3 regions of the Peribacillus sp. ACCC06369 genome follow, and region 3 is predicted to be linked to each of the others. Evidence: riboswitches for the same ligand, from Rfam matches in the RefSeq annotation. Region 3 holds a riboswitch; each other region holds the start of a gene.

Region 1 (3,285 bases), 3.7 Mb from region 3:
GATTTCAATGTCTCTTCTTCAGTGGTATCCGCCATGACTGCATGGGTAACGCTCAGTTCCGCATTCTCGACTCTTTCCTCGCTGATATCAATACCCAATACCTCTTGGCCAGCGGTATATAATCTATCTGCCACACTACTTCCGAATCTGCCTAAACCGATCACGGCATATTGTCGTTTTCCCATCATTTACACTCCTTCAGTTTTGGTTAACCAATCATGATTTTCCCTTTTGGATGACGGAAGGGATCTGGCTTACGCCTCATTGCGATGGCAAAGGCCAAAGTCAAAGGACCCACCCGGCCTGCAAACATCGTGAAAATGATGAGCAATCGGCCAACAGGTGATAATTCGGGGGTCAAACCCATTGAAAGCCCCACTGTGGCGAATGCTGAAGTGGCTTCAAATAAAATCATCAAGAAATCACTTCCGCTTTCTGTGATGGTCAGCAGAATGGAAATGATTGAAACGAGGAAGCCCCCGATGAATGTAACGGATAATGATTTAAAGATGGTTTCATTCAAAATGCGGTGACGGAATAATACCACATCACCCTTTCCTTTAATCTGTGACCAAACCGTTCCAAGAAGCGTCGCAAATGTTGTTGTTTTAATCCCGCCGCCAGTCGATCCGGGTGATGCCCCAACGAACATCAAGAAAATGATGAGCAGTAATGTAGGTTGAGTTAAATCAGGGATATTCAACGTATTGGAGCCTGCTGTCCTTGGTGAAACCGATTGAAATAAAGACGATAACGCTTTACCCATGAAAGATAAAGGCTGCAATGTTTTGGCATTACCGAACTCGAATAAAAAGATTAAAATTGCGCCGACGATTGTAAGGGTCAAGCTAGTCATCAGAACAACCTTGGTATGTACGGATAAACGATGGGTTTCACGATATTCGTATAGTTCATTCATTACGATAAAACCTATTCCGCCAAACGTGATGAGGAAGGCGACGGTAAGGGTTACGAATGGGTCCGATACATAAGGGGTCAAACTCCTGAATTCCCCCATTAAATCAAAGCCGGCGTTATTGAAATTCGATATGGAATGAAAAACCCCGTAATAGATCGCCTTGCCGACTGGCATGTCAAAAGAAAAGCGGATTGATAAGATAAGGGCACCCACGCCTTCAATGATGGCCGTGAAAATTAAAAGCCGTTTTACTAACTTGACTACACCTGCCATGGATAGATTATTTAAGGACTCCTGCAAGAGTAACCTGCCTTTTAAAGAAATCTTTTTGCCTAATAAGAAAAAGAAAAACGTGGCAAATGTCATGAACCCTAGGCCGCCTATCTGAATCAGTGTTAAGATGACCAACTCACCAAAGGTGGTGAAAGTCGTTCCCGTATCCACCACCACAAGCCCTGTTACACATGTAGCGGAGGTTGAGGTGAATAAAGCATCCAGAAAAGAAAGGCCATTCCCATTTTCAGTCGAAATCGGCAGGGTCAGCAAATAGGCCCCAATAAGTATCAGGATGGCAAAGCCGAGTACAAGGATTTTTGGCGGATCCAATAAATTTTTTGCTTTTATCAAATGATCATCCCTACCTATAAAAATATTGTGTAAAACTTATGAAATCTTAACCATCAATCCTCTTTATAAATCTTTTTCAAAGCATAATAAAAAGACCTGCGAAAACATCGAAAGGCTTTTTTGTCACAAAAAGAGTGCAAAAAAAGCTCCCGAAATAGGCGGTCTTATGACCTCCTTCGCTTTAGCCGACGAAGTTAGCTGACGGGTAGGATGGCGAAAGAGCTGATCTCATCCCTTCTGCAAGGCAGAATTAACCCCAAATGATTGGGTCCTCCGTACTCAATTCCCTTGAGTTTTGGCCGAAATGCATTAAATTGATAAACGTATTCTACTCCCATCATTTAGCAGTTGTAAACCCCTAAAGTGTAAAAAAATATTTCTTTAACAAGACTGAAAATTTACGTTTTATTTACATTTTAAAAACGTATTGACAAATATTAGTTAGCACATTATGATAGGTTCGATTAAGGCGATTATGATGACCAACATCGATGTACTTTATTCAATACTTTCAAGCAGAACATGTCATTGCAAATCTATTTTCTAATATAAATAAATTATTTTTCTTTTGAAAATCATAAAAAAAAAAGTATGGCATTCTTATTTAAAGGTTTCAAACATTTTATAAAAAAGGCGGGCAATTATGGAGAAGACGTTCAATAGATATGTTATTAACGCTACAGGCAAGGGTGGACAGACATATTTAACACAATGCCAGGATAAAGATGCACTTAGGAAATGGATAGCCGATCATGAGGATCAAATCATAATGAATGAGTTAAGGATAACGGATAAGAAAAAGAATCCGTTGTTAAAATTGTTTTCTCTAAGGTAAATCAACTGAAATTATGTCATCCTGTGTACTATCCGGGAACTAGAGCGAAAAATCCATAACTTGTTTTGCTAACTCATTTATTTTTGAATGAGTTTTTTTGCGTTGAAAATTATGACGTTTACACTATTAATACAATAATGTTAAAATTTAGAAAAATGATGAATCTGGATGTAATGAAGAGAAAGCAAATGGAATGACCACATTTCAGAGAGCACCGTCAACTGGAAGGAGTAAGCATAAATTGAAGCAATTCTCCAGTATGGGAAGGGGATGCTGTGACGGGAACTTCCGTTATGGTGCGTAGTAACACCGCACTATTGATCTCGTCCCAGAGAAGCCTTTCCTGGGGATGGGATTTTTTTATTGTTTATATTTCTTTTTCTAAGGAGGAGAAGCGTTGACATTAAAAAATTCATTAGTAGCTTGGAAATATCCTTCCATCCTATTGTGCGGGATCGGGATTTCCAACTTTGGTGCATGGGTTTATTTTATTGCACTTAATTTAATCGTGCTGGATATGACTGATTCAGCTTTAGCGGTAGCTGGACTTTATATCGTTAAACCGATGGCTGCCATATTTACGAATGTTTGGGCAGGCAGCGTGATTGACCGGATAAATAAGCGGAATCTAATGGTGGCACTTGACCTATTTCGAGCGGTATTCATAGCCTTGCTGCCATTGACTTCTTCTATTTGGGTCATCTATTCCCTTGTCTTCGTGATCAATATGGCAGGGGCCATGTTCGGAACGACATCAAGATCTTATATAACAAAATTAATACCCATTGAACAGAGGAAACGATTTAACTCGTTACGAAGCTTAATGGATTCTGGGGCTTTTTTGATTGGACCTGCGATAGCGGGTCTCCTTTTCTTGATCGGTACACCCGTTTTAGCCATTTAC
Region 2 (3,285 bases), 690 kb from region 3:
AAAACCTGAATAATCCCATTATATCCATTGTTTCGACAAATATGGCAATTGAAGGTGATTTCTCCGAAGAGGAGATGAAAAAGGCTGAAGTGGGCATGACTATAAAAGCAAGTTCTTCTGACTCAAAAAAGACTTTGAAAGGAAAGATTGGCCGTATCCATTCCTATCCGGCAGAAGAGCCGTCCATAAAAAAAGATAACAGATTTCCATTTCAGGCTTTAATCGAACCTGAAGGTGAAGAAACCGAACCTTTGTTGGTGGGATCCAAAGTCAATCTTACTGTAATAACCAATGAGAAAGCGGGTGTACCCTCCATTCCTATAGAGGCAGTCCATTACAAAAAACAGCCGCATGTCTACAAGTTGACTAAAAAAGGCTTTGTGGATAAACACTACATCACAAAAGGACTTAAAGCTGAAGGAAAGCAAGAACTCTTAAAGGGACCGTCCGTAGGTGACGTCATCCTATTAGAACCGAAAAGAGTAGTGAAGAACCATTCTTATTTTATTACTCCAATTCAATTTGAAAAAGTGAAAACTAATACTTATAAGAAATTCAGCTCTAGGGAAAAAGTAAGATATCTGTTACTTGGCATTTTGGAAAAATAATCGCTTCTTACATCAGGAGAGAGGATGTCAAATTAGTTGTTATTTCTATATCCATATAACTTATATGAATTAAAATTGGGCAATGGAATTATAGATACAATAGTCAATGATACAGAATATTCAGACATATTTTAAGATTTTTTCAAGAATGAATGCGAATAAATATTTACAGATTAACGTTTTTAGTATAATATTTTATTATAAGTTAACTCGCTTAATCTTATTCCAAGAACGGGGGACCCAATATTGTGGATTTTATTATCCGCTAGGGGTGAATTCAGAAATGAAAGGGCATTTGTGTTTCCAATTCCTAACCCGACAGCTAACCTCGTCAGCGTCTTTAAGGGAACATGTGTGAATATTCACGCCAATAAGAAATCGACACATGAAGTGTCTTTTTTTTCGGCGTAAAGACAGAGTTTTTCAAAAAAAGAAAAATTACTTTCTTTTATTAGTATCTTGTTTCCCTTACCGAGACAAAATGTTTTTGCATCAAAGACTTTATGGAAGGTGAGGAAAGTATATGAAGAAATTTAAATTAAGTTTAGCTAGCCAAATTTTCATTGGTTTAATTCTAGGAATTATCGTGGGTGCCATTTTTTATGGTAATGAGACGGCTCAAAACTTTTTACAGCCATTCGGTGACATTTTCCTACGAATGATTAAAATGATAGTTGTGCCAATCATTGTATCAAGCCTTATCGTTGCTGTTGCGGGTGTAGGTGATTTGAAAGCAGTAGGTAAACTAGGTGCTAAATCACTATCATACTTTGTTGTGGTAACTATGATTGCGATTGCTGTTGGTTTAATTTCCGCGAATATCATTCAGCCTGGTGCTGGTGTAAATATGAATAATCTGGAACAAACTGATATCTCCACTTATGTTGATACAGCAGAAACTAAGCAGCATGAGTCGTTTGTAGATACACTTGTTCACATTGTGCCATCCAATCCAGTTAAAGCTATGGTAGAAGGCGATATGCTAGCGATCATTTTCTTCTCCGTATTGTTTGGACTTAGTATTGCGGCTATCGGTGAAAAAGGTAAACCAGTATTCCGTTTCTTCCAAGGAACAGCTGAAGGAATGTTTTACCTAACAAATATGGTCATGAAATTCGCTCCAATCGGGGTATTTGCACTAATCGGTGTGACCATCTCCAAGTTCGGTCTGGAATCTTTAATTCCGTTAGGTAAGTTAGCGCTTTCTGTATACGGAACAATGATTTTCTTTGTAATTGTCATTCTGGGTCTTATTGCGAAATTTGTAGGATTCAATATCTTTACGTTGATTAAACTTCTAAAAGAAGAATTGATTCTTGCGTTCTCTACAGCAAGTTCAGAAGCTGTTCTTCCGAAAATCATGGAAAAAATGGAGAAAGCGGGATGTCCGAAACATATTGCTACATTTGTTATTCCGACTGGATACTCTTTTAACCTTGATGGTTCTACATTATACCAAGCGTTAGCAGCTATCTTCATCGCTCAAATGTACGGAATTGATTTAAGCGCGTATGAGCAAATTACGCTAATGCTAGTGTTAATGATCACGTCTAAGGGGATTGCTGGTGTACCAGGTGTATCTTTCGTAGTTCTTTTAGCGACATTAGGAACAGTTGGTATTCCTATTGAAGGTCTAGCATTTATTGCTGGTATCGACCGTATTCTTGATATGGGACGTACAGTAGTAAACGTTATTGGTAATTCACTTGCAGCAATCGTCATCTCTAAATGGGAAGGTCAATTCAACCCTCCTTCCGATAAAGAACTAGAACAAGTTTCTTAATACAAAAAATCCAGAGTGATATGCCACTCTGGATTTTTTTTGAATTTTAAAAAATGTACCTTATTTTTGAACGATCCAGAAGCGGCAATCAGAAGGGAAAGCGTTTACATCATCGCTTTCATGGAATAATTCACTTCTGTAAAAGGTCTCGATGACTGTAAACCCTGCTTCTTCAAGGCCATCAAGTACTTCAAGTTGTGTTGGGATATGGAGGTAAGTATCTTTTTGAGGTGTCTTTCCGAATGTGAAAATATCCCCAAACTCATAAAGCCTCTCATCTTGTTTACCTTCACACCAAATAATTTCCTCTTGTTCCCAGAAATTCATATAATATTCGTTTTTATCACGGTCGTGTGTTGTGAAAATGAAAATGCCTTCTGGTTTTAAAATACGATTGATTTCTTTTAAAGCTAATGTACGGTTTTTTCGCTGGGGAATTTTCATTAAACCATTAAAAGCGAAGATTGCTTTATCGAATGATGAATTGTTGAAAGGGAATTTCGTTGCATCTCCAAGGATAAAGGGTATATCCAGGTTATATTCGTACGATATTTTTTCGGCTTCATGAAGCGTGGCAGGTGTTATATCGAATCCCGTTATACTTTGAAATCCTTTTTTATACAGTGCAAATGTGGATCTTCCAGTTCCACAGCCAATATCAAGGATTGTATCATCCTGATATAAATATTTTTCGAATGCATATTTTTCTGATTGCCAAAGATCTAAATTTTTTGTTGCATCAGCATAAAGTGAAGCGGCCTCATGTAAAGAATTATTGATAAAACCTTTTTCAATTTTATCCATCGTCAATTCCTCCAAATTTTAATTTTTTCCATAATATAGATATTTGATATTGTCGAACTCGTTCCTTGACCTTATAGGTAATATAGAGAC
Region 3 (3,285 bases):
TGGAAGATCATTTATAAAGAAACGATTAACAATGAATTTGTTCGTGGGCTAAAGCTTTCCCGGAATGCAGGTCATCAAAATGCACTTCTGGCAGGAATGTTTACAGCCAATGAAGCCTCGGATTGTGTGATTTCCATTGATGCAGATTTGCAGGATGATATTCAAGTCATCCCTGAATTCATTCGGAAATTCAATGAAGGTTGTGAAATTGTATATGGTGTCCGCCAGAAAAGGGACCTTGATTCATTTTTTAAACGAACATCTGCAACTGGTTTTTATAAATTGATGAACAAGATGGGGGTTAACCTTATCTATAATCATGCCGATTTCCGGCTAATGAGCAAAAGGGCGATCGTGGAGCTGGAACAGTTTGAAGAAACGAATCTTTTTTTACGGGGAATCGTCCCGCTCATTGGGTTCAAGACGGACTCTGTTTATTATGACAGAAAAGAAAGATTGGCTGGGGAAACGAAGTATCCATTAAAGAAGATGGTTGCCTTTGCGCTTGATGGCATTACTTCTTTTTCAGTTACGCCGATCCGGCTTGTATTATGGCTAGGATGTCTTTCCTTTTTCATTAGCTTACTCTTTGGGTCATACTTTTTATGGTTAAAGTTTTATGGACAGACCGAAACGGGCTGGACCTCATTAATTACCTCCATATGGTTGATCGGTGGACTGCAGTTGATTGCTGTCGGCTTGATTGGGGAATATATCGGTAAAATATATAATGAATCCAAACGCCGGCCTAAATATATTGTTGATCTGGATCTATTTAATCCGCTCGATTTAACAAAACGGGAGCAACTAGACAATGAACGGAACAGTATTGAAAAACTATCTAAAACACACTAATTCCTTTATCCGCTTTTTATTGGTTGGAATAGTCAATACAGCGGTTGGACTTTCCATCATGCTTTTTCTCATGAATGTTCTTGATTTATCTTACTGGATCTCCACCTTTTTCGGTAATGGTACGGGAGCTGTAACGAGTTTTCTGTTGAACAGGACATTTACCTTTAAAAGCGATATAGACTTGCGGAGAGGAGTTGCCCGTTTCTTTTGCGTCATCCTGATTTGTTATTCCGCCGCTTATTCTTTAGGACAGGCCATTGCAGAATCGATGGAAGGATTCGTTCATTTATCCATACAGCAAAATGTGGCTGTACTCATTGGAACAATCTTTTATACAGTACTTAACTATATTGGCCAGAAATACTTTGTCTTTAAGAAAAGTAATTTGAGACCAATTCAAGAAGGAAGGAACTAATTAGAGTGGATCATTGGGAATAATGAATAATGCCCTCTGATTGGATGAAATTAAAGTTGACTATCCAAGCGGGGGCAGATCTGTTTAATGGGAAAGGAGAATTAGTTGATTGATTAGATAGGTATTCAGTTTCGTTCTTCGCTGTCTCCGTGGTGGCTGATGATTTTTCATTTTTGTGGACAGCCATATTGTTCATTGATCCGTTAATGCTTTGACTTGAAAATTATCATCAGATATTATTTGTTTTTTTTCTTCTTTTTTAGACATGTCATTCACCTCTTTCCTTCCTTCAATCATTTGTTTTGATGACTTATGTAGTATACGTCATGAACAAAACCTCACTAACAATAAATTATTCTTTTTCCGTGTAAAATTTTCATTTACTTTTCCATTTCACGGGAGTATGATAATCAACAGTTTCATATTTCTAAATCGCTTAAACCTAATGGTACGGGGGACCCGTTATAGGGATTGTTTTTCAATCCAAGGGGTGAATCCTTTCAAGGTAAAGGTAGGGCTACTCTTAGGTCCGAATCCGACAGCTAACCTCGTAAGCGTTATATGAGAAGGAAGGTGGAGCTTGTCAGACAAAAAAATTGATGTCTACAGGTCTATTTATCTATGACTTGTAGGCATTTTTCTATTTCGTCTTGTTTTTTGCAATAACTGGGGGAACATAAATTTATAACTAAAATATGGTGGTGAATACTTGATGTTATCTTCTATAAAGAGGTTCTTGATAGGGAGACCTTTAAAATCAAATGCACTTGGCGAGCAAAAGCTAAACAAAACTAAGGCTTTGGCCATCCTATCTTCTGATGCATTGTCTTCGGTTGCTTATGGACCGGAACAAATATTGATCGTTCTCATCACGGTCGGTGCCGCGGCATTCTGGTATTCAATCCCGATAGCAATCGGGGTATTGATCCTGTTAACGGCCTTGATCTTGTCCTATAGACAAATCATTTTTGCCTATCCCCATGGCGGGGGAGCCTATGTGGTTTCAAAAAACAATTTAGGCATCAATCCAGGGTTGATAGCTGGAGGATCCTTATTGGTCGATTATATATTAACTGTCGCTGTAAGTGTTTCTGCAGGAACGGATGCCATCACGTCCGCTTTTCCAGGCCTGCATTCATATAATGTCGGCATAGCCATCATTTTCGTCATTCTACTTACCATCCTAAATCTTAGGGGGGTTACGGAGTCGGCCTCTGTTTTGGCCTATCCGGTGTACCTATTCGTTTTAGCATTGTTCATCTTGATTGGTGTAGGAATTTACAAGATCTTGACAGGAGGAGTTTCACCGGAATTGCACGCGCCAATCGGGACCCCTGTAGCGGGCATCAGTTTATTTATACTGCTAAGAGCATTTGCATCAGGCAGCTCCGCATTGACAGGAGTCGAAGCGATTTCCAATGCGATTCCGAACTTTAAAGATCCAGCCCCGAATAATGCTGCAAAAACTTTAATAGCTATGGGGTCCTTACTAGCTGTATTATTTTCGGGAGTCGTATTCTTAGCCTATTATTTAAGCATTGTTCCCAGCGCAGAGGTCACGGTCGTCTCGCAGATTGCTGAAGAAATCTTTGGACGGAATTTCATGTATTTCTTCATTCAAGGTACGACTGCATTGATCTTGATACTGGCCGCAAATACTGGCTATTCGGCATTCCCGCTGCTTGCGGTAAATCTTGCAAAGGATAAATTCATACCAAGGGCGTTTACGATTAGAGGGGACCGATTAGGATATTCCAATGGAATTATCATACTGGGGCTTGCGTCCATCATCTTAATAGTCGCATTTAAAGGACATACAGAAAATCTAATTCCCCTTTATGCTGTAGGGGTATTTATACCATTTACGCTGTCCCAGACCGGAATGATCGTTAAATGGCTCCGCGAAAAGCCAAAAGGCTGGGTGGTTAAATTAACCATTAATTCAATTGGTGCCATTATTAGCCTGGTCGTCACGATGATATTCTTTTTAACCAAATTTACGCAGGTATGGTCTG

The links. A riboswitch is a leader RNA that binds a small molecule or an ion and turns the genes downstream of it on or off. The one in region 3 is predicted to bind cyclic di-AMP.
Region 1: another riboswitch for cyclic di-AMP. It lies ahead of QUF78_RS23645 (TrkH family potassium uptake protein); the one in region 3 lies ahead of QUF78_RS05550 (APC family permease).
Region 2: another riboswitch for cyclic di-AMP. It lies ahead of QUF78_RS02185 (cation:dicarboxylate symporter family transporter); the one in region 3 lies ahead of QUF78_RS05550 (APC family permease).

Annotation. Positions count from the first base shown of each region.
Region 1 covers NZ_JAUCEN010000002.1:4,666,946-4,670,230, reverse strand. The annotation lists gene QUF78_RS23650 (potassium channel family protein) at 1-185, opposite strand, end outside; gene QUF78_RS23645 (TrkH family potassium uptake protein) at 209-1,546, opposite strand; cyclic di-AMP (ydaO/yuaA leader) riboswitch at 1,715-1,857, opposite strand; gene QUF78_RS23640 (hypothetical protein) at 2,190-2,381, shown strand; gene QUF78_RS23635 (MFS transporter) at 2,779-3,285, shown strand, end outside.
Region 2 covers NZ_JAUCEN010000002.1:276,192-279,476, forward strand. The annotation lists gene QUF78_RS02180 (efflux RND transporter periplasmic adaptor subunit) at 1-608, shown strand, start outside; cyclic di-AMP (ydaO/yuaA leader) riboswitch at 810-960, shown strand; gene QUF78_RS02185 (cation:dicarboxylate symporter family transporter) at 1,132-2,391, shown strand; gene QUF78_RS02190 (class I SAM-dependent methyltransferase) at 2,452-3,195, opposite strand.
Region 3 covers NZ_JAUCEN010000002.1:969,720-973,004, forward strand. The annotation lists gene QUF78_RS05540 (glycosyltransferase family 2 protein) at 1-855, shown strand, start outside; gene QUF78_RS05545 (GtrA family protein) at 815-1,270, shown strand; cyclic di-AMP (ydaO/yuaA leader) riboswitch at 1,694-1,843, shown strand; gene QUF78_RS05550 (APC family permease) at 1,983-3,285, shown strand, end outside.